DNA from 4 places in the Pseudomonas multiresinivorans genome. Region 4 is predicted to be linked to each of the others. Evidence: predicted binding sites of a transcription regulator. Region 4 holds the regulator's gene; each other region holds the start of a gene.

Region 1 (7,429 bases), 1.5 Mb from region 4:
CAGCGCCGCCAGGTTGTTGCGCCCGTTCAGGCGCACCCGCAGGCGGCGCTGCAAGGGGGCGAAGATGATCGCCAGGATGGTGCCCCAGAACACTGCGCCGTAGAACGGCAGCAGTATCCAGGCGAAGGCGATGGTCACCACCGCCAGCAGGGCGAGGAACGTCCGGTATTCCAGTTTCGAGTCGAGCATGAGCGGGTCCGTGCGTGGGAAACCTGCTCATTAGTCAGCAGATGGCCTGCCGAGTGCAACTTTACCTGCGCATTTCCCCGCGCCAGGCCTCACAGCACCATCGCCGCGACCCAGCCGAAGGCCATCAGCGGCAGGTTGTAGTGCAGGAAGGTCGGCACCACGGTGTCCCAGATGTGATTGTGCTGGCCGTCCACGTTCAGGCCGGAGGTCGGGCCGAGGGTGGAGTCCGATGCCGGTGAGCCGGCGTCACCCAGCGCTCCTGCGGTGCCCACGATACTGACGATGGCCAGCGGGCTGAAGCCCAGGTGCACCGCCAGCGGCACGAAGATCGCCGCGATGATCGGCACCGTAGAGAATGACGAGCCGATACCCATGGTCACCAGCAACCCCACCAGCAGCATCATGAAGGCACCCAGCGCCTTGCTGCTGCCAATCCAGCCGGCAGCGCTGTCCACCAGGCTGGCGACCTGCCCGGTTGCAGTCATCACGGCGGCGAAGCCCTGGGCGGCGATCATGATGAAGCCGATCATCGCCATCATCTTCATGCCTTCGGTGAACAGGTCGTCCGCCTCCTTCCAACGCACCACGCCGGACAGCGAGAACACCAGGAAACCCACCAGTGCGCCGAGGATCATCGAGTCCAGCAGCAGTTGCACGGCGAAGGCTGCAGCGACCGCGATGCCGGCCACGGCGAGGCTCATCTTGCTATAGGGCGTGTCGACCCGCTCAGCCTGTTCGATGCGCTGCAGATCGTAATCACGCTTGCGCCGGTAGCTGAAGCACACCGCGATCAGCAACCCGCAAACCATGCCCAGCGCCGGGATCAGCATGGCGTGGGTGACGTTGATCCCCTGTACGTCGACGCCCGCGCGGGCCACGTTGGCCAGCAGGATCTGGTTCAGAAAGATGTTGCCGAAACCCACCGGCAGGAACATGTAGGGCGTGATCAGGCCGAAGGTGATGACGCAGGCGATCAACCGGCGGTCGATCTGCAGACGCGTCAGGACGTAGAGCAGCGGCGGCACCAGCAGCGGAATGAAGGCGATGTGGATCGGCAGGATGTTCTGCGAGGAGATCGCCACCACCAGCAGCAGGGCAATCATCATCCACTTGAAGGCACTGGAACCGTTCGCCTCGTGCCGGCCGAGCATCGCCAGGGCGCGATCGGCCAGGGCGTGCGCCATTCCGGAGCGCGCGATGGCCACGGCGAAGGCGCCGAGCATGGCGTAGGACAGCGCCACCGTCGCACCAGCACCCAGGCCCTCGTTGAACGCCTTGAGCGTGCCGTCCATACCCAGGCCGCCGAGCAGGCCACCTGCCACTGCACCGGCGATCAGCGCGACCACCACATGCACGCGACACAGGCTCAACACCAGCATCAGGCCAATGGCGATCAACACCGCATTCATTCCAGCACTCCTTCCAGGGCTCGCCGCGCCAGGGCGCGGGCAAAAGGCGCGCACTCTGCCAAACGCTCGCCGGGGTGTCAAAATTTGAGTCGAATCAAGACGTTTCCGAGTTCACCTGGCAGGACTTTCACGCAGACGAGCACGCTTCTTGCCTGGCTTTTCGCCGCCCCTCGGCCAGGTACGCCAGAATCGCCTGTTTTCTGGCGTTTCACCCCGTCGCGGGTCAAGAAGATGCGGGAAAGGCCGATATAGCTGGCATCCCGAGGCTTAGTTCAAACAAGGATTCCCCTCCATGCTTCTGCGCCGTCTTTCCATCCAGTGGAAGATCACCTTGCTTGCCGGGCTCTGCCTGCTCGGCGTCGTCTCGTTGCTGTCCGGGCTTTCCGTTTACCGCACCCAGCACAGCACCGCGCTGGTCAAGCAATCGAGCACGCAGATGCTCGATGAAGCGGCCAAGGCCCGCCTGCAATCCCGCGGCGAGGTCCAGGCCATGCGCATCCAGCGCTACATCATGGACGCCTATCAATATGGCAAGGGTTTCTCACGGCAGGTGCTGTTCCTGCGTGACCAGGCGCAGAAGCGTTTCCTCGACGCCTACGACCTGCGCGAGGACCTGACCCGCCAGGTGAAGACTGCGCTGGAAGGCAACCCGGAGCTGCTTGGCCTCTACGTCGCCTTCGAACCCGACGCGCTGGATGGCAAGGACAAGCTCTTCGCCGGCCAGGGCGAGCTGGGCAGCAACGATGCCGGGCGCTTCTCCATCTACTGGTCCCAGGCCACACCGGGTCACCTCGAGTCCGAGGCCATGGCCGAATCGCTGCTCAACGACACCAGCCCCGGCCCCAGCGGCAGCGCCTACAACGCCTGGTTCACCTGCCCCAAGACCACCGGCCAGCCCTGCGTGCTCGACCCGTATTTCGACGACGTTGGCAGCAAGAAGATGCTGATGACCAGCATTGCCTTCCCGCTGGAGCTGGACGGCAAAGTCATCGGCGTCATGGGCCTGGACATCAGCATGGAGAAGCTGCAGGAAATTGCCGAGGAAGGCAGCCAGGAACTCTATGACGGCCAGGGCCGCGTCAGCATCGTCAGCGCGGCTGGCCTGCTCGCCGGCCACAGCGCGGATGCCTCGAAGCTGAGCAAGAACCTCAAGGAGGTCTACCCGAACCAGGGTGCCGACCTGCTACAGGCCATCGCCGCCAACCATGAGCAGGTATTCCGCCAGGACGACCAGCTGCGCGTGGTCGAGCCGCTGCAACCGATCCCCGGCTCCAAGCCCTGGGGCGTGCTGCTGGAGGTCCCGCAGAACGTCCTGCTCGGCCCGGCCATCGAGCTGCAGAACGAACTCGACGACCAGAGCACGCAGGGTACCGTTTCCCAGCTGGGCTTCGGCCTGGTCGCCATCCTGATCGGCCTGTTCGCCATGTGGCTCACCGCCCGCGGCGTGACCCGGCCAATCCTCGGCGTGGCCGCCATGCTGCGCAACATCGCCAGCGGCGAAGGCGACCTGACCAAGCGCCTGGACTACGCCGGCAAGGACGAGCTGGGCGAGCTGGCCGGCTGGTTCAACCGCTTCCTCGACAAGCTGCAGCCGATCATCCGCGACGTGAAATCCTCGGTGCACGACGCCCGCGCCACCGCCGACCAGTCCTCGGAAATCGCCACCCAGACCAGTGCCGGTATGCAACAGCAATTCCGCGAAGTCGACCAGGTGGCGACCGCCTCCCAGGAAATGAGCGCCACCGCCCACGACGTCGCCAACAGCGCCGCCATGGCCGCTGACGCCGCACGCGGCGCCGACGGCGCGACCCGCGACGGCCTGACCGTGATCGATAACACCACCCGCCTGATTGACGAACTGGCCAGCGACATGAGCAGCGCCATGAGCCAGGTAGAAGGTTTGGCGGCGAGCAGCGAGCAGATCGGCTCGGTGCTGGAAGTCATCCGCGGCATCGCCGAGCAGACCAACCTGCTGGCGCTCAACGCCGCCATTGAAGCGGCCCGCGCCGGTGAAGCCGGGCGCGGCTTTGCGGTGGTCGCCGACGAAGTGCGCAACCTCGCCCGACGCACCCAGGATTCGGTGGAGGAAATCCGCCAGGTCATCGAAGGCCTGCAGAACGGCACCCGCGACGTGGTCGGCGCCATGAGCAACAGCCACCGCCAGGCGCAGGACAGCGTGTCCCAGGTCGAACAGGCCGTGGCCGCGCTCAAGCGCATCGGCGATGCGGTCAGCGTGATCACCGACATGAACCTGCAGATCGCCAGCGCCGCCGAGGAGCAAAGCGCGGTGGCCGAGGAGATCAACCGCAACGTGGCGGGGATTCGCGACGTGACCGAATCGCTGTCGAGCCAGGCGCAGGAATCGGCGCAGGTGAGCCAGTCGCTGAACAAGCTGGCGAACCATCAGCAGGGGTTGATGGATCAGTTCCGCGTTTGATTCGGCGCATATCGCTCTCGTAGGAGCGGAGCTTCTCCGCGATCCGCTGGCAAGGCCAGCGCCAGATCCGGTTCGCGAGCAAGCTCGCTCCTACAGGGAGGCACCGGCGCTTTTCTGTAGGAGCGAGGGGGACGTCCAATCCTTGCTCGCGAACCGCATGGCACGGTGCAGCACATACCCCACCGCGGACGCAGCCGGCTCCTACAAAGCCGGCTACAGCTACTAGTCACACCGCGCGCCGTGGCAGCTCGACCACTACGCGCAGCCCACCCAGCTCGCTGCTTTCCAGCTTCAGGCTGCCACCGCAGGCCGCCGCGATATCCCGCGCGATGCCCAGGCCCAGGCCATGCCCGGCCACCTGCTCATCCAGCCGAGTGCCACGCTCCAGCACACTGTCTCGCTGGTCCTCGGCAATGCCGGGGCCATCGTCGTCTACGCTCAGCCGGTATGCGTCTGGGCCCTTCTCCACCGTCAACCGCACCTGGGCATCGGCCCATTTGCAGGCGTTGTCCAGCAGGTTGCCGAGCATCTCCAGCAGGTCTTCCCGGTCATACGGCAAGCGCGTGGCGGGCGGTGCCTGCCAGTCGATGGCGAGGTGATCGCCATGGATCAGCTTGAGCATGTCGCACAGGCTGGGCAACTCGGCATCACAGTCGAAGTGCGCGCCGGGCAATGCTTCGCCCACCAACCGCGCACGCCCCAGTTCGCGGGCCAGGCGCTGTTCGATCTGCTCCAGTTGCTCCTGCAGCACTCGCCGCAGCTCCGGGTGATCACGCAGCTCTTCGCGGTCGGCAAGGCTGATGAGCACCGCCAGCGGGGTCTTCAGGGCATGGCCCAGGTTGCCCAGCGCATTGCGCGAGCGGCGCAGGGTATCCTCGGTGTGCTGCAGCAGGTGGTTGGTCTGTTCCACCAACGGCTCAAGCTCACGGGGCACCTGGCTGTCCAACTGGCTGCGCTGACCTTCCTGCAACTGTGCAATCTGCTGGCGCACCCGCTCCAGCGGGCGCAGCGCACGGCGCACGGTGAAGCCCTGGAACACCAGGATCAGCAGCAACGCCAGGGTTCCGGCGCCCAGGCCGATATTGCGCAGACGATTGAAGCTCTTCAGGACGGGCGTGTAGTCCTGGGCGACGACAATGCTGATTTTCTTGGCATAGCGCTTGTAGTCGCCGCGATAGACCAGCAGCCGCTGGCCCTCAGGGCCTTTCTCCAGCGACTTGGCCAGCCCCCTGTGCGAGGGCAGCTTCAGCTCGTTGTCCCACAGCGAGCGCGAGCGCCAGGTCTGGTCGTCGAAACGGATGACGAAATAACGCCCGGAGAACAGCCGCTCATAGGCCGCATCGACCCGCTGGCCGTCAAGCTGCAAACCTGCGGGGCCACGGGTGATACCCACCAGCAGGCTTTCCGCCTCGTCCTGCAAGCCGTTCACCAGGTAGCGGCGCAAACCCTGGTCGAACAGCCAGAGGCCCGCCTGGGCGAGCACGAGACCAACCACCACCAGTACCACACCCAGCCCGAGACCGAGCCGGCGCTGGATCGATATCAATTGGCGGCTCCGTTGCCGGTGAAGCGATAGCCCTGCCCGCGACGGGTCTCGATGATCTCGCGGCCCAGCTTGCGGCGCAGGTGATTGATATGCACCTCGATGACATTGGAGTCGCGCTCGGTCTCGCCGTCATACAGGTGCTCGGCCAGGTGCGACTTCGACAGCAACTGGCCCGGATGCAGCATGAAGTACCGCAGCAGGCGGAACTCGGCGGAGGTCAGGTCGACTTCCTTGCCGCCCTGCTGCACGCACTGGCGCGATTCATCCAGGCTCAGCCCGGCCACTTCCAGCTGGCTCTGGTTGGCCAGCCCGCGGGCACGCCGCAGCAGCGCCTGGATACGCAACAACAGTTCCTCGGGATGAAACGGCTTGGTCAGATAGTCGTCGGCGCCGGCCTTCAGGCCGTCGATGCGCTCGGCCCAGGAGCCCCGTGCGGTGAGAATCAGCACCGGCGTCGCCAGACCCATGCCGCGCCACTCCTGCAGCACTTCCAGCCCGGGACGGCCCGGCAGGCCCAGGTCGAGGATCACCAGGTCGTACGGCTCGCTGGCGCCTTGCACCGCAGCGTCGCGCCCATCGGCCAACCAGTCCACCGCATAGCCCTGGCGCGTGAGGGTCGCCAGTAGCTCGTCGGCCAGAGGTACGTGGTCTTCCACCAGCAACAGGCGCATCAGTCGTCTTCCTTATCCTTGAGGATGCGGCCGTCGCGGGCATCCAGTTCCAGTTCGCGCACCACACCGTCGACGGTGAGCAACTCCACTTCGTAAATGTAGTTGCCGTGCTCCTTCTCCAGCTCGGCTTCGAGCAGGCGCGAGCCAGGGTAGCGGCTCAGTGCGGCGGGGAGGATTTCCTCGAAGGGGCGGATCACCCCTTCCTTGCTCAGGCGCAGGGCTTCGTCCTGGCTCAGGTCATGGGCCTGCGCGGCACCGGCCAGGGCGGTGAACGCCAGGCCGAACAGCATCGCGCGCAGCGGAACGGTCTTCATCAGTCATCCTGGTGATCGGTGAGGACTTCGCCGGTGACCGCATCCAGTTCGACATCCCACTTCACGCCCTGGGCGTCCTTGATGTCGACCTTGTACAGATAGCGGCCATGTTCCAGCTCGAGCTCGCTATCGTACACCGAACCGCCAGCATGCTTGGCCAGTGCGGTGCGGTTGAGCTCCTCGAAATTGCGGATGGTGCCCGCATCGCGCAGGCGCAACGCCTCGTCCGGGCCAATGTCATGGGCCGTGGCAACGCCGGCACCCAGCAGCAGTGCGCAGAGCGTGGTCAGGATCAGCAGCCATTTCATGAGCGTACCTCGTCAGAATTTCACTGCTGTCAGATTAAGGTGAAGGACTTAATTCAAGCTGAATCGGCAACGATCATTCACCCCGTGAAGTATCCTTGCTCCACGCGCACAGGCTCTATAATCGCGGCCTGCCACAGCGAGGCCCGCATGACCGCCATCCAGATCAAGACTTCCTCTCTCACCCTCAAGGCCGGAACCCGCGCGCTCCAACACATCCGCGAACAGGGGCTGGCCCCCGCCGATGTAGGAATCCTTCCCGGTGCTGCCGGCGGTCCGAAGGCATTGGGAATCCAGGGCCTGGACCTCGCGCTGTTCGGCGAATGGTTGCCGCGAGCACCACGTGAACGCTCGCTGATCGGGGCGTCCATTGGCTCCTGGCGATTCGCCAGCGCCTGCCTGCCCGACCCGGCCGAAGGCATTCGCCGGCTGGGCGAGCTCTACACCCAGCAACGCTTCGCCCGCAACGCGAGCATCAGCGACGTGTCGAGGAGCTGCGCGAAAATGCTCGACGACCTGCTCGACGGCCGCGACACCAGCGTACTGGACAACCCCTGG
Region 2 (7,429 bases), 1.2 Mb from region 4:
CCAGAATCTGCCCGATGTTCACCGTGCGGCTGTTCAGCGCCTCGATGTTGGCGCAGGCGGAGCTGATCTTGTCGGACAGCTGATTCATCGCACTGATGGTCTGCTCGACCACCTGACGACCATCGCCGGCCTGGTGCGAGGCATCGGTGGCGTGGTGCGAGGCGTCGGCGGCGTTGCGGGCGATTTCCTGGGCGGCAGCGCCCAGTTCGTTGATCGCCGCGGCGACGCTGTTGGTCCGGTTGGACTGCTCGTCGGAGTTGCTCATGGACGAGTTGGAGGCATTGACCACCAGCTGCGAAACGTCATGCAGGCTGCGCGCGGTGGAAGCCACTTCGCGGATCGATTCGTGGATACGTTCGACGAAACGGTTGAAGGCATTGGCCAGCACGCCGAACTCGTCGTTGCTGGCGACCTGCAGGCGCTTGGTCAGGTCGCCTTCGCCCTGGGCGATGTCCTGCATGGCGCGGCCCATGTCGGTCAGTGGCGCCATCAGCACGCGGATGAGCATGCCCAGCAGGAAGAGGATGGCGACGATGGCGATCACGGTGGCGATGATCGCGGTGTTGCGGAAGTCGCTCAGCATTGCGTAGGCGGAGTCCTTGTTGAGCACCAGGGCGACGTACCAGGTGACTCCCGGCAGGCCTTTCACCGGCGTCATCGAGACCAGTTGCTCTTCACCGTTGATGCTGACTTCCTGCACGCCCGGCTGCACCTTCGGTGCGCCTTGCTGGTAGACCTCGCCGAGGGATTTGAAGATCAGGCTGCTGTCCGGGTGCAGGAGTATCTTGCCGGCATCGCTGACGAGGAAGGCATAGCCGTCGCCGTCGAACTTCAGCGAGTTGATGATCGCGGTGATGGTCTCCAGCTTCATGTCGCCGGCGGCCACGCCGACCAGTTGGCCGTTGCGCATGACCGGCATCGACATGGCGAGGATCTGCTCGTTGGTGCCGGCATCCAGGAAGGGCTCGGTGACGATCAGCCGGCCGGCGGCCACGGCGTCCTTGTACCAGCCGCGGGTGCGCGGGTCGTAGCCATCGGGCATCGGCGCATAGGGGCGCATGGTGAACACGCCGCTGGCGGCTTCACCCAGATAGACCGATTCGAAGTTCTTCTGGAACACCGCCTGTTCCAGCACGTGCTGGATGCGCTCGGGCGTTGGTTCGCCATCGGCCAGCTGCGCGGCTTCCGCCTCGACCAACTGGATGCGGCCTTCCAGCCAGCTCTGGATGTTGCTGGCGGTCAGGCTGCCCACCTCGGAGAGATAGGACTCGGTGTCGGAGTGGATCGCCTCGCGCTGGCGGAAGTCGTTGAAGAGGATGAAGCAGGCGAAGGCGAAGGTGACGACGAGGGAGGCTGCCAGGAGGATCTTCCTGGAGAAGGACAGCGAGCGAAGCATGGGGAAAGCATCCTGCAGGTGGAACAAGGGTTAGGCAGGATGTATCGGCGGTTGAGATCAAAACTTTAGGCGAAACTTTTCGGCGGGCAGACGAATGAGTTCCCGCGCGGAGGCGCGGGAACTATTTAATTAGGTCGGTCAGCGGTATCTGTTATAAGGCTTTCGCAACTTCGGTTTGAATTTTAGTCATGATCGTTCCGAGGTCGGTTCCGATCAGCGCAGCTCCGGTAATGACGATCACTGAGATCAAACCCGCAATAACCGCATACTCGATTGCTGTCGCCCCTTCCTTGTCAGCCGCGAATGATTTGGCCATGCAAAACAGTTTCAGGGACAGGTTTTTTATTTTCAGGTCCATCGCGGATGCTCCCTCGAATACCACCGGGGCGGCGCCCCGACTTCACCGTCAGGCTAGGCGCAGTATGGCCGAATGCAATTGGTCAAATAGCGCTAATACCAAAGTTATAGTCAGGCCTGAGTAGAACTAACTAGGGATTGGAAATTTAACGGGTTCGGTTGACGCTATAAATACAGCTACTAGATTCTGCTTTGTAACAAGTAACCGCTGATTATGAGGAATGGTTCTTATCGAACTTCCTCATCCGGCCGAAACAACAATAAAGGTCTGAAGGAAAAGCATCGGCGCTGCCGCTGACCGGACTTCTTACGACAAGGCCGTGGGCCCTCAAGGTCTGCATTCCCGACATTGCCCAAGGAAGTGCTCATGAATAGCAAGGTGCTGATGGTATTCGCCGGGCTGTTGTTGGTGTGCGCCGGTGTAGTGGGGTATCTCGGACTCAAGATCGGCAAGCCGGCCGCGCCGGTGGCCGGAGTGGTACAGGAGATAGCGCCTGCTGCCATGGACGAGGCCGATAAGCTGCAACGCACAGCCGTGGTGGTGGCGGCCCGGGATCTTCCGGCCCTGACGGTGATCGGCAAGGACGATGTCAGCGTGGAAATGCTGCGCACCGCGCCCGCCGGCAGCTTCCCCAAGGCCGACGTCTTGATTGGCCAGCGTGTCTGGGTCGCCGTTCCTGCGGGCAACATCCTCACCTCCGCAGTGACCGAACCGGGTGGCCCCTTGGCTCGCACCATACGGCCGGACGAGCGCGCCATGGCGATTGCCGTGGACGAGGTCATTGGTGGTGGCGGTTTTGTGCTGCCCGGGGACTATGTCGACGTCATGCTCTTCGTCCAGGACCAGCAGAGCACCGAACGCAACCTCAGCGCCCAGGTGGTGCTGCCCGGTGTACGGGTGCTGACCTACGGCGAGCAGATCGCCGTTGCCACCGATGGCCAGGCTCGCAGTGCTGGCGATCCCAAGGACAAGACCCCGAAACCGCCCCGTACCGCCGTGCTGGCGGTGCCTGCCGAGGCCGCTTCGCGCCTGATGCTCGCCAGCCAGGCCGGTTCGCTGCGCCTGGCTGTGCGCAGCAAAGACGAGAACCTCTATGAGAAAGAGCAGCAGGGCCGGTACATCCAGGCCTCGCTCGGTGCCGGCTCCAGCCAGCCGATCACACTCGAACAACTGATCGGCAAGCCTCGCCAGGCCCAAGCTCCCGCCATGCGCCAGGTCTCAGCACCACAGGTGGACGCCGGCGTGGTGGTCTATCGCGGTACCGCCGTTTCCCGTGAAGCACATTGAGCAAGGAGTGCATCGATGTCCAAGCGCTTCATTCTTCCCCTGGTCGCCTTGCTGGCCTGCGCCGTTCACTCCGTGGCGCAGGCCGTGCCGAGCGCCTGCGCCGGCTTCGCTGACCAGCAGCTGAACCTCGATGTCGAGCAGGGCGCGCAGCGCGACCAGCAGCTCCCGGTACCGATCAAGCGCCTGGCCATCGGCGACCCGAACATCGCCGACGTGCAGGTGCTGGACAAGCGCGACTTCCTCATCACCGGCAAGGCCGAGGGGCTGACCAGCCTGCTGATCTGGACCAGTTGCAGCGACCAGCCGATACGCACCGTGGTGCGCGTCGCCGCACGCGCGGTAGCCGATGTGGCCGGTATCACCGGGGCCGGTGCCGGGAGTCTGCCCAACCAGGTGCAGACCGACATCCGCTTCGTCGAAGTCAGCCGAAGCAAGCTCAAGCAGGCGAGCACGTCGCTGGTGCGGCGCGGCTCCAACACCTTTGTGCTCGGCTCTCCGGGCAGCCTGGGAAATCTCGAGGTCGGCGTCGACGGCGGCCTGGGCGGCAACTTCGGCACCAACCAGAGCGGCTTCAACATCATCTGGGGCGGTGGCAGCAGCAAGTGGCTGGGCTTCATCAATGCCCTGGAAGGCAGCGGCTTCGCCTACACCCTGGCGCGCCCCAGCCTGGTCGCCACCAGCGGACAGAGCGCATCGTTCCTGGCCGGTGGCGAGTTCCCGATCCCGGTGCCCAATGGCGATAACAACAACATCACCATCGAGTACAAGGAATTCGGCGTGCGCCTGACGCTGACGCCAACGGTGATGAACGACAAGCGCATCGCCCTGAAGGTCGCCCCCGAGGTCAGCGAACTGGACTTCTCCAACGGCATTCGCACCGCCGACATCACCGTGCCGGCACTCAACGTCCGCCGCACCGACACCAGCGTGATGCTCGCCGACGGCGAGAGCTTCGTGATCAGCGGGCTGATCAGCAGCAACACCATCAGCAACATCGACAAGTTCCCGTTCCTGGGCAGCATCCCGGTGATCGGCGCGCTGTTCCGTTCCTCGAACCTGGACAAGGACGATCGCGAACTGCTGATGATCGTCACCCCGCACCTGGTCCAGCCGCTGGCCGCCAATGCTGCACTGCCGACCCTGCCAGGCGAGGGCCTGCGCAACTATGACCCGGGCTTCGCCGAGTTCTACTTCCTCGAAGACGGCCGGTTCGACCGGCGCAAGGCCAACAGCGGGATGTCGCGCTGATGGATACCTACGAAGCGCTGACCCGCCAGAGAGCGGGAGGCAAGGCGAAGCAAGGGAGCACGGGCATGAGTCAGACTTTCGTGGCGCTGGTCCAGCATGCCGGGGAGCAGGAATGGCTGCAGAGCAGCCTGGCTGGCTGCGGGCAGGTGGTACTGGCCAACAGTGGAACCCTGGAAGAGCTGCTGTCGCTGCTGGACGTCACGGGTGCGACGGTGCTCTTCACCAGCCTGAACAAGGCGAATCTGGTTTCCCAGGGGTCGCTGATCGAAGGGCTGGTCTCGGCGCGTCCGCTGCTCTCGGTGGTAGCCGTGGGGGATGGCCTGGACAACCAACTGGTGCTGGCGGCGATGCGTGCGGGCGCGCGGGACTTCGTCACCTACGGTGCCCGCGCCAGCGAGCTGAGCGGACTGGTCCGCCGTCTCGGCGGGCGCCTGCCCACGGTACCGGTGAGCGCCACCCAGCAGGGCGAGCTGATCAGCCTGATCAGCGCCCGGCCCGACGCCGACGGTGCCTTCGTCGCCCTGCACCTGGCTCTGGCGCTGCAACGCCAACCGGAGCATCGCGTGTTGCTGGTGGACATCGGTCAGCCCACCGGCGAGGCACTGGCCATTCTCGGCATGGAACCGTCATTCACCTTTGCCGATGCTCTGCGCAACCTGCGCCGCCTGGACCAGACCCTGATCGACAGCGCCTTCACCCGCCACGAGTCCGGCCTGCGCGTGCTCAGCCTGTCGGACGAGCCCGGTGTGCTGGAACGTATCACCACCGCCGAGCTGTACCTGCTGCTGGGCAACCTGCGCAGCGCCTTCAGCCATATCCTGATCAACCTCACCGGCGTCGCCGAGGGCGAACTCAGCGGGCAACTGCTGATGCAGGCCAGCCGTGTGCTGTGGCTGGTGGACCAGAGCGTGCCGTCCTGTAAGAAGGGCCTGGAGCGCCTGCGCCGCTTGCGCGAACGCACACCTGCGCTACCTCGCATCGAGTTGCTGATCGAGCGTTACTGGGCCTCGGTGCCGCCGGATGCTCCGGCGCTGGGCAAGATGTTCGGCCTGGAACTCTTCGGTATCCTGCCGGCTTCACCCGAGGCCCGCTTGCGTGCCAAGAACGTCGGCCAGAGCCTGTTCGACCTGGCCCCGCGCGACCCGCTGACGGTGAAGCTGCGTGACCTGGCCGAAGCGCTGGGCGCAGGCGTGACCGAGAAGCGCGGACTGTTCAGTTGGATCGGCCGGGCGAAGGCCGCGCGCTCATGAGTCAGCACTACGGCGGAGGTCACGGCCGCCACGACCAGGATCTGCAGACGCTGAAGATGCGCCTGCACCGCTACATCATCGACGAGATCGACGAAGACGGCATGAACCTGCTGGAGGGCGCGCGGCCGGCGGTGGCGCAGTACGTCTCCGAGAAGGTCAGCGAATATGCTGCGCGCCGCCAGCTGGCGATCTCCCGCTATGAACTGGACCGCCTCGCCGAAGAGGTGGTGGACGAGCTGACCGGCTTTGGCCCGCTGGAAATCCTCCTGCGAGATCCGGGCATCTCGGAAATCCTGGTCAACGGCCCCGACCGCGTGTTCATCGAGCACGAAGGCCGGCTGTACCAGAGCGACCTGCGCTTCATCGACGACCACCATGTACAGCGCGTGATCCAGCGCATCCTCGCGCCGCTGGGCCGGCGCCTGGACGAGTCCAGCCCGATGGTGGACGCGCGCCTGCCCGATGGCAGCCGGGTCAACGCTATCATTCCGCCGGTGGCGCTGGACGGGCCGTGCCTGTCGATCCGCAAGTTCAGCAAGGAGCTGCTCAAGAGCGCCGACCTGCTGGGCTACCAGAGCGTCAACGAGGAGATGCTGGCGTTCCTACGCCAGGCCGTGGCGAGCCGTTGCAACATCCTCATCAGCGGCGGTACCGGCACCGGCAAGACCACGCTGCTCAACGTCATGAGCAGCTTCATAGACGAGCGCGAGCGCATCGTCACCATCGAAGACACCGCCGAGCTGCAACTGGGCCACGACCACGTGGTACGCCTGGAAACCCGCCCGCCGAATGCCGAGGGTTTCGGCGAAGTCACCGCCCGCGACCTCATCCGCAACGCCCTGCGGATGCGCCCGGACCGCATCATCCTCGGCGAAATCCGCGGCGTGGAAGTGCTCGACGTGCTGCAGGCGATGAACACCGGCCACGACGGTTCGATGAGTACGGTGCACGCCAACTCGGCCATGGACTCGCTGCTGCGCCTGGAGATGCTCGTCGGCCTCACTGGCCAGCGCGTGCCGGAGCAGACCCTGCGGCAGATGCTCTGCTCGGCGCTGGATGTCGTCGTGCAGATCACCCGCCTGTCCAACGGCCGCCGCTGCATCAGCGAGATACTCGAAGTGCTGGAAGTGCGCGATGGCGTCTACGTCACCAACTCGCTGTTCAGCCTGGATCGACGCGGCACCGGGCAGTTCGTCCGCACCGCTCAGCCGAGCGGGCTGAAATTCCGCCAGGTGCTGTTGTGAGCGGCGCGCTCTGGCTGGTCGTGGCCAGCCTGTCGCTGGCGGCGCTGGGGGTGCTATTGGCGGGAATGAGCTGGCGCGCGCGGCACCATGAGTTGGTGATGCGCCGGCTGAGCGGCGAAAGAGTGGTCACCGAAGGCAGTCGCGCCCGCAGCAGCCACTGGTTGCCACGGCGTATGCGCCGTGCCGGCATTGCCGACATGCGCCGCTGGCTGCTCGGCGCAGTTGTGGTCTGTATTGTGCTGGCGCTGGTCGGTCAGCGCCTGGCCGGGCCGGTGGGCGCGCTCTGCGGCGTGGGGCTGGGCGTGCTGGGCTTTCATGCGCTGCTCAACCTGCTGTACCGGCGGCGCCTGCAGAAGATGATCCGGCAGATGCCCAACTTCCTCGACCAGGTGGTGCGCAGCCTGCACTCCGGCCGCACCCTGGGCGATGCCATCACCCAGGCGGTGAGTGTTGCCGACGACCCGCTGCGGGAAATTTTCTCGCTGGTGAACAACCATGTGCTGCTGGGCATCAGCCTGCCTGAGGCGCTGCAGGAAGTCGCCGAACTCTACGACGTGGAGGAGTTGCATGTGCTCTCCCTTGGCGTAGCGGTGAACCATCGCTACGGCGGAAACACCACCGACCTGCTGGAAAACATCATCAAGGT
Region 3 (7,429 bases), 540 kb from region 4:
ACGTCGAAGGTGAGCATCGCGTCTCCCTCACCGCCATGTTGCTGGTGACCTTCGGTGTCGGCGCCTGTATCGGCCCGCTGGCGGCCGGCGCGCTGATGAAAGCTTTTGGCGCCAACATGCTCTACGCGTTCGTCTGCGCCTGTTCGTTGATCCTGATCTGGCGCGTGCACCCGGAAAAAGTCAGCGGCGTACACCGGGTCGACGAGGCGCCGGTCAAGCACGTCGCCACGCCGGACAGCCTGGCGTCCTCGCCATTGTCCGCCGCGCTCGACCCGCGGGTCGACGAGGCCGCCGTGGAAGAGCAGATGAAGGGCAACGACAACAGCGCGCCGGTACCCGAGAAGGGCACGGAAGCAGAGGAAGAAAGCCGGCCCGCGTGAGGCCGAGAGGGAAGGGCGGCAGGTGCTTGCCGCCCCGCAGGGACTAGAACAGTTCGTCCTTCTCGAAGCGCCGGGCTTCGCGCTGCAGCTGGTAGACGAAGCGCTCGATGTTGCGCTGGGCCAGGCCGCTCATCTGGTGGAAGCGTACGCCAGCGAAGCTGTAGCCGACCTTTTCCTCGAAATGCACGTGGCGCAGTTCGACTTCCATGGTCAGGGCGCCAAAGGGCAGGCGCGCGGTGAATTCCTCGTAGATCTGGCCGGGCTGCAGGCGCTCGGCGGCGTTGCCTTCCAGGCGGATCTTGCAGCCGGTGGCGGAGATATCGATCAGGTTGCCCTTGAGCGGCGCCTTGAGCTTGCTGCCGGCAATTTCCACAGCCACCGGCTGGCCCTGGCCCACGGGGGCGCGGAAGGCGTTGCGGCGCTGGTGATAGAGCATCTCGGTCGGCACCGGCAGCCAGTAGCAGCGGGCACCGTCGATCTCGGAGAAGAAGGCGTTCTGGGTGTTCTCCCAGGCGATGCGCACGCCTTCATGGAAGGCTTCGATACGGAACTGCTCGCCGTTCTGCAGGAAGCGCTCGCCATCGTTGGGGATCAGTTCGTCCAGGGCGACGATGTTGCGTTCGCGGTTGACCTCGACGACAAAGCTCTGGAAGCGCTGGCCGCGCCCTTCGAAGGTGATGACCAGGGGATCGTGACTGTCCATCAGTAATTTCAGGCTGGCGTGGATCTCCACCGGAGCTTTCAGGACCTTCGGTGGTTGAGGGCCATTTTCCTCGACGAACGGATTGGACACGGTCCGCGAATCTCCATTGTGTTTGTTATGAGTAGGGCACGGGGCAGGATCGATAGTGGCATTTTGCCCAAAGGCTGGCTGCCAGGCCAGCTTTCCGACGAACGCTCAGGCCTGGCTCAGCGGACGCTGGCGGTTGCCCTGGGTCGAACCGCCGTAGCGGTCATAGAGGCGTGGGGTGTCCTGGCCGCGCAGGATGTCGAGCGTGCGCTCGGTGCTGGCCTGGCCGGAGCGGATGATTCGGCCGTTGCGCTGGTTGGCTTCCTGGCAGCGTTCCAGCAGCGCACCCAGTTCCTCCGCGCGTGCGGGGAGCAGGGGATTGCCGGTGGCCTGGGCGATCTGCGCGAGCCCTTCGCGATCCACGCTGACCCCGGCCTGCAGCAGCGCCTGGGCGCGGATGCGGCCATTCTGCTCAAGCTGCTGCAGAAGCGGCAGCTTGCCGTCGAGCAGTTTCTGCAGCTGATCGAGATCCCGCGCTTGCAGCGCCTGGTACTCGTCGTCGATCAGTTGCAGCAGGGTGCTGGCTGCTTCGATGTCGCCGTTGATCAGGGAAAGCAGGGCGTCGGACATCTTGGGCTCGGCGTTCTAGCGGTTGACCAGGCGCTGAGTAATCTCAGCGCTGGGATTCGAAATCGAGCAGCTTGCTGGCGACTTTCTGGCTGTCGACCTGGTAGCTGCCGTCAGCGATGGCCGCTTTGATGCGAGCCACTTTCTCGTTGTCGACCACGGGCTGGTCCTTCAGTTGATCGCTTACTTTCTGTAGTTGCTGCGCGGTATCGCTCAGCTGTACCGACTCGCCGCTCTTGACCGGGGCGTTGACGGAGGCATTCTCTGCGGCGGCTTCGCTGCGACCGCTCTGGGCAGCACTGCTACGGCCAGTGCTGGCTGTCGTAGAGGCTGGGTTCAGCCGGTTGAAGTCGATGACCATGGTGGAAACCTCTGGAGGTATTGGACGCTTGCCAAGCTTTTCGGCCGTCCTGAGAGAAACTTTAGGCCGAATTTTCGTGCGCCCGAGCACATTTTGCAGAGGGCTGCGTTCATCATGCCAGAAAATCGCCGGGGCCGAGCGCTACAGGCTGACTTCCACGGTCCCCGGCTCGACCACGCGAGCCCTGACGATACGCTGGGAGCGCAGGTTGCGCACGCGGATCTGCTCGCCGGGCACCCCGTCCGAGAGCGCTTCGCCGGGCATGAACACGTTGATCGCATTGGTCTTGGCGCGAATCACCACCTGGTCGCCCTTGCGCACGGCCGCTGCCTGTTCGAGGAACACCGGCGCCAGTACCTGGTCGTTGACCGTCGGGCGCTTGAGCTTCATGCCGACCACCTGCTGCGGATCGGTCAGGTAGCCCTGGTTCAGTTGGCCGACGTCGCGCTCGACGACGCTGATATCACCTGGCTCGATGACCCGGTTGCGCTGCAGGGGCAGGGTGGTGACGACAACTTGACGGTACAGCCTGACCGTCGCCGGAACGAATACCGTCCAGGGAGAGCTGCCTTCGCAGATGACCCGCACGGTGACCCGACCAACGGGTTGCGCCGGGCTTTCCAGCTTCTGCGTCAGGTCCTTGTCGCACTGCGCCAGGCGCAGCCGGGGGTCGATGCGGGCGACTTCGATCTCGTAGCGGGCGTCTATGCCGGAAGTCTGCAGATAATCTTCCACCTTGAACTCAAGAAAGCCCTGGGTGGAGCCGATAAGGATCTCAGGCGCGGTGAGGCCTTCCGCCCCAGCCGGGGAGAGGGTCAGCGCACCCGCCATGCCGAGTAGCGCAGCCACCAGGGCGCGCGCGGGTCTCGGATGTCGGAAAAATGTCGTTGCCTGTTTCATGCAACGGTTTAAGCAATGGTCATGCCGTCTCTGCCAGCAGGGCGGCGTTGCGTGCACAGGAGGCTCAATGGCCGGAGTCATGGATTCGGTCAACCAGCGTACGCAGCTGGTTGGCCAGAATCGTCTCGAACTGCTGCTGTTCCGCTTGAACGGCAGCCAGCTGTACGGGATCAACGTGTTCAAGGTGAAGGAGGTGCTGCAGTGCCCCCGCCTGACCGTGATGCCCAAGTCCAGCCAGGTGGTGCGCGGGGTGGCGAACATCCGCGGCGGTACCATCCCGATCCTCGATCTGGCGCTGGCCACGGGGCGTCACGCCCTGCGGGATGTCGCCAACAGTTTCGTGATCATCACCGAATACAACACCAAGGTGCAGGGCTTCCTGGTGCACTCGGTGGAGCGCATCGTCAACATGAACTGGGAGTCGATCCATCCGCCACCCAAGGGGACCGGTCGCGATCACTACCTGACGGCGGTGACGCGGGTGGACAACCAGCTGGTGGAAATCATCGACGTGGAGAAGATCCTCGCCGAAGTGGCGCCGACCTCGGAGGACATCTCCGAAGGCGTGCTGGATGCCGACACCCAGGCCCGCGCGGTGAGCAAGCGCGTGCTGGTGGTGGACGACTCCTCGGTGGCGCGCAAGCAGCTGGTGCGTTGCCTGGAAACCGTCGGCGTCGAGGTACTGGCGCTCAACGATGGTCGCCAGGCGCTGGATTACCTGCACCAGATGGTGGAGGCCGGCGGGCATCCGGGCAGCGATCTGTTGATGGTGATCTCGGATATCGAGATGCCGGAGATGGACGGCTACACGCTCACGGCGGAAATCCGTCACGACCCGCGCATGCAGGATCTGCACATTCTCCTGCATACTTCGTTGTCCGGGGTGTTCAACCAGGCCATGGTGAAGAAGGTCGGCGCTGACGACTTCCTCGCCAAGTTCCGTCCCGATGACCTGGCGGCCCGCGTGTCGGACCGGATCAAGGCGGTGGATGGCGCGTCGGCCTGAAGGGCAGTGACGAGATGCGGGTGGCGCCGGTGCCGCCCGCATCGTCTATGTTTTTTTGAGCACCGGTCAGGCAGTTGCCGCCGCACCGTCGGCAGCCGTCCACGAGCAAAGAGGTTTATCTGTGACATCCACCAATTCTGAATTCGAGCTGTTCCGGGATTTCCTGGAGAAGACCTGCGGCATCCTCCTGGGCGCCAACAAGCAGTACCTGGTCTCCAGCCGCTTGAACAAGTTGATGGAACAGCAGGGCATCAAGTCCCTGGGCGAGCTGGTGCAGAAGATCCAGATGCGCAGCCAGCTGCGCGAGCAGGTGGTCGACGCGATGACCACCAACGAGACCCTGTGGTTTCGCGATACCTACCCCTTCGAAGTACTGAAGAACCGCGTGCTGCCGGAGATGATCAAGGCGGCGCCCGGCCAGCGCCTGCGCATCTGGTCGGCGGCCTGTTCCTCGGGGCAGGAGCCTTATTCGCTGTCGATGGCCATCGACGAGTTCGAGCGCACCAACCTCGGCCAGTTGAAGGCGGGCGTGCAGATCGTCGCCACGGATCTCTCCGGCTCGATGCTCAGTGCCTGCAAGGCCGGCGAGTACGACAGCCTGGCGATCGGCCGCGGCCTGTCGCAGGAGCGCCTGGCGCGCTACTTCGACCAGAAGACCCCGGGGCGCTGGACGGTGAAGCCGGCGATCAAGAGCCGCGTGGAGTTCCGCGCGCTGAACCTGCTGGACAGCTACGCGACGCTGGGCAAGTTCGACATGGTGTTCTGCCGCAACGTACTGATCTATTTCTCGGCCGAGGTGAAGCGCGACATCCTGCTGCGCATCCATGCCACCCTCAAGCCCGGCGGCTACCTGTTCCTCGGCGCTTCCGAGGCGCTCAACGCACTGCCGGATCACTACCAGATGGTCCAGTGCAGCCCGGGCATCATCTACAAGGCCAAGTGATCGGCCGATACCCCGCCCGAGCGGGCGGGGTTCTCGTCGCGCCGTGCGCGGGCCATGGCCATGATCCGCAGGTTGCCCGTCACCAGGTCTTCGGCCGGTACCCTTTGACGCAGGCTCGCACTTCGTCGTCGATCACGTTGCCCGGCTTGATGCAGTCCGACAGCCTGCGCGGACTGTCGCTGTAGGGCGAAGCTGGCGGAGTGGCCTGCAGGCCGCTCGGGGAAATGCCCAGGCGTGTCTGCAGCAGCACCCAGCGTTCCTGGAGCCAGAGCTGGCTGGCGGGGTTGCGCCACAGGGCTGCGCCTGCCGCCACGATCAGCAAGGGAATGAGGAACCACAGCAACCCCTTCACCAGCATTCGCCACTTGCGCTTTGGCGCATCGGGCGGCTTCTGCCGGTTCTGTTGCCTGACCTGTTCCCAGTAGTAGTCGCGATCACGGTCGCTCATCGAGTGTCATTCCGCCGGCTGGAGGGGTGCAGCGTAACGGCTGGCGCAGCTTGCGGCGAGGCGCGATCAGCGGTCCTTGTGACGGGCTTCGCGCACCACCATATTGGTCTGCATGACTGCCCCTCGAACCTCCACCCGCGGCAAGCGCGCCGATGTGCTGTCGGCCTTCCACCCGGCGGTGGCCGGCTGGTTCCGTGCGCATTTCAAGGCGCCGACCCAGGCGCAGGTACAGGCCTGGCCTGCGATCCAGGCAGGGGAATCGACGCTGGTGGCCGCACCCACCGGTTCGGGCAAGACGCTCACGGCTTTCCTCTCGGCCATCGATGCATTGGTCCGCGAGGGGCTGGATAACGGCGGCGTGCTGCCGGACCGCACCACAGTGGTCTACGTCTCGCCGCTCAAGGCGCTGTCCAACGACATCCGTATCAACCTCGAGGAGCCGCTGGCCGGTATCCGCGCCGCGCTGGGCGAGATGGGCCTGCCGGAAGTGGACATCCGCACCGCCGTGCGCACCGGCGATACCACAACCAAGGAACGTGAGGCGATGCGCAAGCAGGTGCCGCATATCCTGGTGACCACGCCCGAATCGCTCTACGTGCTGCTTGGCTCGGACTCCGGCCGCGCGATGCTGGCCGGGGCGCGCAGCGTGATCGTCGATGAAATCCATGCTCTGGCGGCGAGCAAGCGCGGCAGCCACCTGGCGCTGTCGCTGGAGCGTTTGCAGGCGTTGTGCGAGGCGCCGCTGGTGCGCATCGGCCTGTCCGCCACGCAGAAACCCATCGAAGCGGTGGCGCGTTTCCTGGTCGGCCGCCACCCGGCCTGTCGTATCGTCGACATCGGCTACAGCCGCCAGCGCGACCTGAACCTGGAGGTGCCGTCCGCGCCCCTGGAAGCGGTGATGTCCCACGACGTCTGGGACAAGGTCTACGACCGCCTCGCTGAGCTGGCCGGCGAACACTGCACCACGCTGGTGTTCGTCAACACCCGGCGGTTGGCTGAGCGCGTGACCCGGCATCTCGCCGAGCGCATCGGCGCCGGCTGGGTGGCGGCGCACCATGGCAGCCTGTCCAAGGAACTGCGGCTGGGCGCCGAACAGCGGCTCAAGGCCGGGCAGCTGAAGGTGCTGGTAGCCACGGCCTCGCTGGAGCTGGGGATCGATATCGGCGACGTGGAGCTGGTCTGCCAGCTCGGCTCGCCGCGCTCCATCGCCGCCTTCCTGCAGCGCGTGGGGCGCTCCGGTCACCGCGTTGGCGGCACGCCCAAGGGGCGGCTGTTCCCGACCTCGCGGGACGACCTGATCGAATGCGTAGCGCTGCTCGACAGCGTGCGCCTGGGAGAGCTGGACGCGCTGGAAATTCCCCGCGCACCGCTGGACGTCCTGGCCCAGCAGATCGTCGCTGAAGTGGCTTGCCAGGAATGGCGCGAGGACGCGCTGTTCGACCTGTTCACCGGCGCGCAGCCCTACGCCGAACTGAGCCGCGAGCACTTCGACGGCATGTTGCGCACCCTCGCCGAGGGCTACACCAGCCGCAACGGCCAGCGCGGCGCCTACCTTCACCGTGATGCCGTGCACCAGCGCCTGCGTGGCCGACGCGGCGCCAAGCTGACCGCCGTGACCTCCGGCGGCACCATCCCCGACACCGGCGACTACGCCGTACTGCTGGAGCCGCAAGGCCTGACCGTGGGCACGGTGAATGAGGACTTCGCGGTGGAAAGCCTGGCCGGCGATGTCTTCCAGCTGGGCAACATTTCCTACCGCATCCTGCGCGTCGAACCGGGCCGCGTGCGCGTCGAGGATGCCCAGGGCCAACCGCCGAACATTCCGTTCTGGCTCGGCGAGGCACCGGGGCGCAGTGACGAGCTGTCCACCAGTGTCGCTCGTCTGCGCGGCCTGCTGGACGAGTTGCTGGCCCAGGGCGAGAACGATCCCGAACCGCTGGCGCGGGCCATCGACTGGCTGCAGGAACAGCTCGGCCTGAACGATGCGGCAGCGCGGCAACTGGTGGAATACCTGGCCCGTGCGCGCCACGCCCT
Region 4 (7,429 bases):
GCCCATGCCGGTGAGAACCACCGCCAGCACCTTGTCGCCATAGGCCTTGGACGCGGAACCGAAGGTCACGTCGACACAGGGCTTGTAGTTCAGGCGCTCGTCGCCGGGGAGAATGCGGATCGCGCCCCGTGCGTCGACCATCATCTGCTTGCCGCCGGGAGCCAGCAACGCCACGCCGGGACGCAGGATGTCGCCATCCTCGGCTTCCTTGACGGTGATCTTGCACAGCTTGTCCAGGCGCTCGGCGAAGGCCTTGGTGAAGGCCGCCGGCATGTGCTGGATCAGCACCAGCGGCGCAGGGAAGTTGGCAGGCAGCTGGGTCAGAACCCGCTGCAGCGCCACCGGCCCACCGGTCGAAGTGCCGATGGCCACCAGCCGGTAGGGCTTACGCTTTGGGGCGGCGGAAGGCGCCGGAGCCGGAGTCGCTGGCGCATGGCTGCTGCCCGAGGAAGCGGGAGCGGCATGGCGCGCGGTGCTACTGGCCGCAGGTGCGGCTGAAGTCGGCGTACTGGAATAGGAAGAGTACGCAGCAAAGCGGCGGTTGCTCTTGGCGATGGTGTGGACCTTCTCGCACAGCAACTGGCGGACCTTGTCCGGGTTGCGCGAGATGTCCTCGAAGTTCTTCGGCAGGTAATCGACGGCGCCGGCGTCGAGCGCGTCCAGAGTCACCCGCGCACCCTCGTGGGTCAGCGAGGAGAACATCAGGACCGGCGTCGGACAGCGCTGCATGATGGTCCGTACGGCGGTGATGCCATCCATCAGCGGCATCTCGTAGTCCATGGTGATCACGTCGGGCTTGAGCGCCAGCGCCTGATCGATCGCCTCGCGGCCGTTGGTCGCCGTGCCGACCACCTGGATCTGCGGATCAGCCGAAAGAATCTCCGAGACGCGGCGGCGGAAGAACCCCGAATCGTCCACCACCAGGACTTTGACAGCCATAGACACTCCTGAAAAAAACTTCTTCCATCACGGGCGCGGACCTCGCGGCCCGCGCACGGCGGTCAGATACGACGGGCGTAGCGCTTGAGCATGCTCGGCACGTCGAGGATCAGCGCGATGCGCCCGTCCCCGGTAATCGTTGCCCCGGCCATGCCCGGCGTGCCCTGCAGCATCTTGCCCAGCGGCTTGATCACCACCTCTTCCTGGCCCACCAGCTGGTCGACCACGAAGCCGATGCGCTGGGTGCCCACGGAGAGGATCACCACGTGGCCCTCGCCCGGCTCGTCATGCTGCGCGCCCGGTACCAGCCAGCGCTTGAGGTAGAACAACGGCAGGGCCTTGTCGCGGACGATCACCACTTCCTGGCCGTCCACCACGTTGGTATTGGACAGGTCGAGGTGGAAGATCTCGTTGACGTTGACCAGCGGGAAGGCGAAGGCCTGGTTGCCCAGCATCACCATCAGGGTCGGCATGATCGCCAGGGTCAGCGGGACCTTGATGACGATCTTCGAGCCCTGGCCCTTGGTCGAGTAGATGTTGATGATCCCGTTGAGCTGGGAAATCTTGGTCTTCACCACGTCCATGCCGACGCCACGGCCGGAGACGTCGGAAATCTCGGTCTTGGTCGAGAAGCCCGGGGCGAAGATCAGGTTGTAGCAGTCGGACTCGGACAGGCGATCGGCCGCGTCCTTGTCCAGCAGGCCCTTCTCCACGGCCTTGGCGCGCAGCACGTCCGGGTCCATGCCTTTGCCGTCGTCAGAGATCGACAGCAGGATGTGGTCGCCTTCCTGCTCGGCGGACAGCACAACCTTGCCCGAGCGGGACTTGCCGGCGGCTTCACGCTCGTCCGGGCCTTCGATGCCGTGGTCGACCGCGTTGCGCACCAGGTGCACCAGCGGGTCGGCCAGCGCTTCGACCAGGTTCTTGTCCAGGTCGGTTTCTTCGCCGATCAGCTCGAGGTTGATCTCTTTCTTCAAGTTGCGCGCCAGGTCGCGGACCTGCCGCGGGAAGCGGCCGAAGACTTTCTTGATCGGCTGCATGCGGGTCTTCATGACCGACGACTGCAGGTCGGCGGTGACCACGTCGAGGTTGGAGACAGCCTTGGCCATCGCCTCGTCGCCGCTGTTCAGGCCCAGGCGTACCAGGCGGTTACGCACCAGCACCAGTTCGCCGACCATGTTCATGATCTCGTCCAGGCGGGCGGTGTCCACGCGCACGGTGGTTTCCGCTTCGTTGGCCGGCTTTTCTGCGGCGGCGGCCGCGCTGGGCTTGGCCGCGGCGGGCTTGGCAGCAGCGGCCGGCGCCGGAGCGGCGGCAGGCTTGGGCGCAAGCGCTGCGGCAGCAGGCTTGGCAGCCACGACCGGCTCTTCCTTCGTACCGGTGAACTGGCCCTTGCCGTGCAACTCGTCGAGCAGCTTCTCGAATTCGTCGTCGGTGATGTTCTCGTCGCCGGCGGCCGCCGGAGCTTCCTCAGGCTTAGTCTCGGCAACAGCCTCGACGGGAGCAGGGGCTTCTTCCTTCGCGCCGGTGAACTGGCCCTTGCCGTGCAACTGGTCGAGCAGCGCTTCGAACTCGTCGTCGCTGATCTCGTCACCGCCACTGGCGGCCAGAGCTTCGGCCTGCGGAGCCGGAGCGGCCTTGGCGGGTTCCTTGGCGCCAGCGCTGAACTGGCCCTTGCCGTGCAACTGATCGAGGAGCGCTTCGAATTCGTCGTCGGAGATGTCGTCGCCGCCCGCGCCAACCGGCGCGGCAGGCGCGTCAGCGGTGGGCTCGAGGGCATCCATCAGTTGCTCGAACTCGGCGTCGGTGATGTCGCCGTAGGCCGCCGAAGCTTCTTCCGCAACAGGCTCGGCCAAGGCCGGAGCGGGAGCTTCGGCCGGGGCGGCGTTCGGGTCGGCCAGGCGCGACAGGGCAGCCAGCAGCTCGGGCGTCGCCGGAGTCGGCTCCTGCGCGTCACGCACCTGCTGGAACATGACGTTGACGGTATCCAGCGCCTGCAGCATCACGTCCATCAGCTCGGCATCCACGCGGCGTTCGCCCTTGCGCAGCATGTCGAACACGTTTTCGGCGATGTGGCAGCACTCCACCAGCGCGTTCAGCTGGAGGAAGCCGGCACCACCCTTGACGGTGTGGAACCCACGGAAGATGGCATTGAGCAGGTCCATGTCTTCCGGGCGGCTTTCCAGCTCGACCAGTTGCTCGGACAGTAGCTCGAGAATCTCGCCGGCCTCCACCAGGAAGTCCTGGAGGATTTCGTCATCGGCGTCGAAGCTCATTCGGTGCTCCCTCTACAGCGTCAGGCGACGCTTAAAAACCAAGGCTGGACAACAGGTCGTCGACATCGTCCTGACCGGACACGACGTCCTTTCTTGTATCGGCAGCAATCTGCGGACCTTCACCCTTGGACGATCTTTCTTTTTCCACCGCGTCGCGCATGCTCTCGTGGTCATGCTCGATACCGGCGTAGCGATCGACCTGCCCCGCCATCCAGACCAGCTTGACCAGGTTCGACTCGACCTCGGTCACCAGCTTGGTGACGCGCTTGATCACCTGCCCGGTAAGGTCCTGGAAGTCCTGCGCCAGCAGGATGTCGTTCAGGTGCGCGGAAAGCTTGCGGCTGTCCTGGGCGCTGATATAGAGGAACTGCTCGACACGCTTGGCCAGGTCGCGGAAGGCCTCGGGGCCCAGCTCGCGGCGCATGAAGCGCGACCAGTCTTCCTGCAGTTCCTTGGCCTGGGTCTCGATGTGCATGACCACCGGGGTGCACTCTTCCACCAGGTCCATGGTGCGATTGGCCGCTTTCTCGGTCATCGTTACCACATAGGAGAGGCGGTCGGTCGCGTCGGCGATCTGCGAAACTTCCTGGGCGCGTGGGGAGCTGGGATCGATCTGGAAGTTGACGATGGCGTTGTGCAGCTCGCGGGTGAGCTTGCCGACCTCCTGGTAGAGGCCTCGGTCGCGCGCCTGGTTGAGCTCGGAGATCAGTTGCACGGCAGTCTGAACGTCGCCGCGTTCGAGGCAGTCGACCAATTCGCGCGCATGTTTTTTCAGGGTCGACTCGAAGTCACCCGCGGATTCGTTGAAATCCATGACGCCCTCTATGCCGGCCTTAGCTGCCGACCCGCTCGAAAATCTTCTCGATCTTTTCTTTCAGCACCTGAGCGGTGAAAGGCTTGACCACATAGCCGTTGACCCCGGCCTGGGCCGCTTCGATGATCTGGTCGCGCTTGGCTTCGGCAGTGACCATCAGCACCGGCAGGTGCTTGAGGCGCTCGTCGGCGCGGACCGCACGAAGCAGGTCGATGCCGGTCATGCCGGGCATGTTCCAGTCGGTCACGAGGAAGTCGAAGTTACCGCTGTGCAGCATCGGCAGCGCAGTGGTGCCGTCGTCGGCTTCTGCGGTGTTGGTGAACCCCAGGTCTCGCAGGAGGTTCTTGATGATGCGCCTCATCGTGGAAAAGTCGTCCACGATGAGAATTTTCATGTTCTTGTCCAAACCTGCCTCCATCGATACCAAACGCGCCCTGGCGGGCGTGCCGTCAATTCATTGAGCGCCGTGCGCTCTTTGGGGTGGATGCGTCAAAGGAACGTCACCCAAAAATTCGTAAGCCTATAACTTGCCTAAGGAAATTCCTTTCAGGCTCTCCGCTCAGAACAAGCAGCCGCGAAACTACCCGATGCTCAGCGCGCGCGCCACTCCGCCAGTCGCGAGCGCAGGCGCGCGGCGCACTGGCTGTGCAGCTGGCTGACGCGGGACTCGCTGACGCCCAGTACTTCGCCGATCTCCTTGAGGTTGAGCTCCTCGTCGTAGTACAGCGCCAGCACCAGCCGCTCGCGCTCGGGCAGCTTGGTGATGGCGTCGGCCAGCGCCGCCTGGAAGCGTTCGTCTTCCAGGCCGTGGGACGGCTCGTTGTCGTGGTGGGATGCGTCTTCGGCAAGGCCACCGCCCTGTTCGCCGTCCTGCAACATGTCATCGAAGCTGTACAGCCGGCTGCCCTGGGTGTCGCTGAGGATGCCGTAATAATCTTCGAGGCTCATATTGAGTTCGGCAGCAACCTCCTGATCTTTAGCGTCGCGTCCGGTGCGCGCCTCGACGGCGCGGATGGCGTCGCTGACCATACGGGTGTTGCGATGCACCGAACGGGGCGCCCAATCGCCCTTGCGCACCTCGTCGAGCATGGCGCCACGGATACGGATGCCGGCGTAGGTCTCGAAGCTCGCGCCCTTGCCCGCGTCGTACTTCTTCGCCGCCTCCAGCAGGCCGATCATCCCGGCCTGCATCAGGTCTTCCACCTGCACGCTGGCCGGCAGGCGGCCCAGCAGGTGGTAGGCGATGCGCTTCACCAGTGGCGCGTGTTTCTGGATCAGCAGTTCCTGGGAGTTATGCGCCTGTGCCTTGCTGTACATACGCGCTCCGGAGGCCGCGGTCATACGGCCGAACCCGTGGGATGTTGCACCAGGCGCTCGACGAAGAACTCCAGGTGCCCTCGTGGGTTGGCCGGCAGCGGCCAGCTGTCGACCTTCTGCGCCACCGCACGGAAGGCCAGGGAAGCCTTGCTGCGCGGGAACGCCTCATACACCGAACGCTGCTTCTGCACGGCCTTGCGCACCGACTCGTCATAGGGAATGGCGCCGACATACTGCAGCGCCACGTCCAGGAAGCGGTCGGTGACCTTGGTCAGCTTGGCGAACAGGTTGCGGCCTTCCTGGGGGCTGTGCGCCATGTTCGCCAGCACGCGGAAACGGGTCATGCCGTAGTCGCGGTTGAGCAGCTTGATCAAAGCATAGGCATCGGTGATGGACGTGGGTTCATCACAGACGACCAGCAGTACTTCCTGGGCCGCGCGGACGAAGCTCACCACCGAGTCGCCGATGCCGGCAGCGGTGTCCACCACCAGCACGTCGATGTTGTCGCTGATGTCGCTGAAAGCCTGGATCAGGCCGGCATGCTGCATCGGCGTGAGGTGCACCATGCTCTGGGTGCCCGAGGCCGCCGGGACGATGCGGATGCCGCCGGGCCCCTGGAGGATCACGTCGCGCAGGTCGCATTCGCCTTCGATCACGTCGGCCAGCGTGCGCTTGGGCGACAGGCCCAGCAGCACGTCGACGTTGGCCAGGCCAAGGTCGGCGTCCAGCAGCATGACGCGGCGACCAAGATCGGCCAGCGCCAGCGACAGATTCACCGACACGTTGGTCTTGCCCACGCCACCCTTGCCACCGGTGACTGCGATTACCTGAACGGGATGCATGCCCATATCAATACCTTGTCTCGTCGTTCGACCGTCACGCTTCTGGCGTTTCGGCTAATCCGGCTGCGGTGCTCTACCGCTTCCGGTGCTCGCGGATCGTCTTGCAGAGCATCCGCATCGCTTGGGCGGCTCAACCGGCCGCCCCACGCCCCACCCGGGGCTCACAATCCTCAGCTGGCGCGACGCACCGGCTGCTGGTAAAGGCCGGCGAACATGTCGGCCATGGCGTCCTCGCTGGGCTCTTCCGGCGACTGCAGGCTCACCGCACGGCTGACCAGTTGGTGCGCGCGTGCCACATGCAGGTCATCCGGGATCTTCGGCCCGTCAGCCAGATAGGCTACCGGGAGATGCTGGCTGATAGCCAGAGCCAGAGCTTCGCCGAGGCTTCCCGCTTCGTCCAGCTTGGTCAGGATGCACCCGGCCAGCCCACAGGAACGATAGTTCTGCCAGGCGGACTTGAGCACCTGGCTCTGGCTGGTCGCGGCCAGCACGAGGTAATTCTTCACGTTCAGGCTCAGCGACGACAGCGCTTCGAGCTGCATGCGCAGCGCCGGATCGTTGGCCGGCAGGCCGGCGGTGTCGATCAGCACCAGACGCTTGCGCGCCAGCGGCGCCATGGCCTGGATCAGCGACTGGCCAGGATCGACCAGGGTCACCGGCACATTGAGGATACGGCCCAGGGTCTTGATCTGCTCCTGGGCGCCGATGCGGAAGCTGTCCATGGACACCAGGGCGATGCTCTGCGCGCCGTATTTGAGTACGTAGCGGGCAGCCAGCTTGGCCAGGGTGGTGGTCTTGCCCATGCCGGCCGGGCCGACCAGGGCGATCACGCCGCCCTGCTCCAGCAGGTCGGTTTCCGGGGTGTTGATCGAGCGAGCCAGGTGCGCCAGCAGCATACGCCAGGCCTGCTTCGGATCGGCGATGGTGGCTACGCGCTCCAGCAGGCTGCGCGACAGGTCAGCCGGCAGGCCCATGCGCTGCAGGCGACGCCACAGGTTGGCCTGCTTCGGGCGCTGGTTCTGCAGCTGGTTCCAGGCGATGGAGCCCAGCTGCACTTCAATCAGTTCACGCAGGCCGTTGAGCTCGAAGCGCATGGCTTCCAGCGCCTGCTGGCCGGCGGCAGCCGGCGTCGGGGCAGCCGGTGCGGCCATGGCTTCGGCCAGGGTCTCGGCGGCGCTGCGGCGCGGCGCTTCGGTGCCGTACATTTGACGGTCCTTGCGCACGCCATCGGTTGCGCGAGC

The links. The regulator FliA, encoded in region 4, starts transcription of late flagellar genes. The targets are predictions, from matches to a motif close to CTAAAGTTTNNNNNNNNNNNGCCGNTAA.
Region 1: a site for FliA is predicted at 1,821-1,848, ahead of G4G71_RS30325 (methyl-accepting chemotaxis protein). Genes of this name have one in related genera too.
Region 2: a site for FliA is predicted at 1,438-1,465, ahead of G4G71_RS26705 (methyl-accepting chemotaxis protein). Genes of this name have one in related genera too.
Region 3: a site for FliA is predicted at 2,136-2,163, ahead of flgM (flagellar biosynthesis anti-sigma factor FlgM). Genes of this name have one in related genera too.

What each region holds. Positions count from the first base shown of each region.
Region 1 covers NZ_CP048833.1:3,150,211-3,157,639, reverse strand. The annotation lists gene G4G71_RS14275 (AI-2E family transporter) at 1-189, opposite strand, end outside; gene G4G71_RS14270 (Na+/H+ antiporter family protein) at 279-1,598, opposite strand; gene G4G71_RS30325 (methyl-accepting chemotaxis protein) at 1,891-4,035, shown strand; gene G4G71_RS14260 (ATP-binding protein) at 4,262-5,581, opposite strand; gene G4G71_RS14255 (response regulator transcription factor) at 5,578-6,252, opposite strand; gene G4G71_RS14250 (PepSY domain-containing protein) at 6,252-6,542, opposite strand; gene G4G71_RS14245 (PepSY domain-containing protein) at 6,566-6,874, opposite strand; gene G4G71_RS14240 (patatin-like phospholipase family protein) at 7,022-7,429, shown strand, end outside.
Region 2 covers NZ_CP048833.1:5,847,981-5,855,409, reverse strand. The annotation lists gene G4G71_RS26705 (methyl-accepting chemotaxis protein) at 1-1,396, opposite strand, end outside; gene G4G71_RS30090 (Flp family type IVb pilin) at 1,548-1,754, opposite strand; gene cpaB (Flp pilus assembly protein CpaB) at 2,121-3,041, shown strand; gene G4G71_RS26690 (type II and III secretion system protein family protein) at 3,057-4,289, shown strand; gene tadZ (type 4b pilus Flp biogenesis protein TadZ) at 4,355-5,539, shown strand; gene tadA (type 4b pilus Flp biogenesis ATPase TadA) at 5,536-6,783, shown strand; gene G4G71_RS26675 (type II secretion system F family protein) at 6,780-7,429, shown strand, end outside.
Region 3 covers NZ_CP048833.1:5,206,193-5,213,621, reverse strand. The annotation lists gene G4G71_RS23925 (MFS transporter) at 1-380, shown strand, start outside; gene G4G71_RS23920 (flagellar brake protein) at 424-1,173, opposite strand; gene G4G71_RS23915 (flagella synthesis protein FlgN) at 1,279-1,740, opposite strand; gene flgM (flagellar biosynthesis anti-sigma factor FlgM) at 1,784-2,098, opposite strand; gene flgA (flagellar basal body P-ring formation chaperone FlgA) at 2,240-2,998, opposite strand; gene G4G71_RS23900 (chemotaxis protein CheV) at 3,066-4,004, shown strand; gene cheR (protein-glutamate O-methyltransferase CheR) at 4,126-4,947, shown strand; gene G4G71_RS23890 (hypothetical protein) at 5,027-5,395, opposite strand; gene G4G71_RS23885 (DEAD/DEAH box helicase) at 5,508-7,429, shown strand, end outside.
Region 4 covers NZ_CP048833.1:4,663,383-4,670,811, forward strand. The annotation lists gene G4G71_RS21190 (protein-glutamate methylesterase/protein-glutamine glutaminase) at 1-939, opposite strand, end outside; gene G4G71_RS21195 (chemotaxis protein CheA) at 1,002-3,215, opposite strand; gene G4G71_RS21200 (protein phosphatase CheZ) at 3,247-4,029, opposite strand; gene G4G71_RS21205 (chemotaxis response regulator CheY) at 4,049-4,423, opposite strand; gene fliA (RNA polymerase sigma factor FliA) at 4,621-5,370, opposite strand; gene fleN (flagellar synthesis regulator FleN) at 5,367-6,194, opposite strand; gene flhF (flagellar biosynthesis GTPase FlhF) at 6,359-7,429, opposite strand, start outside.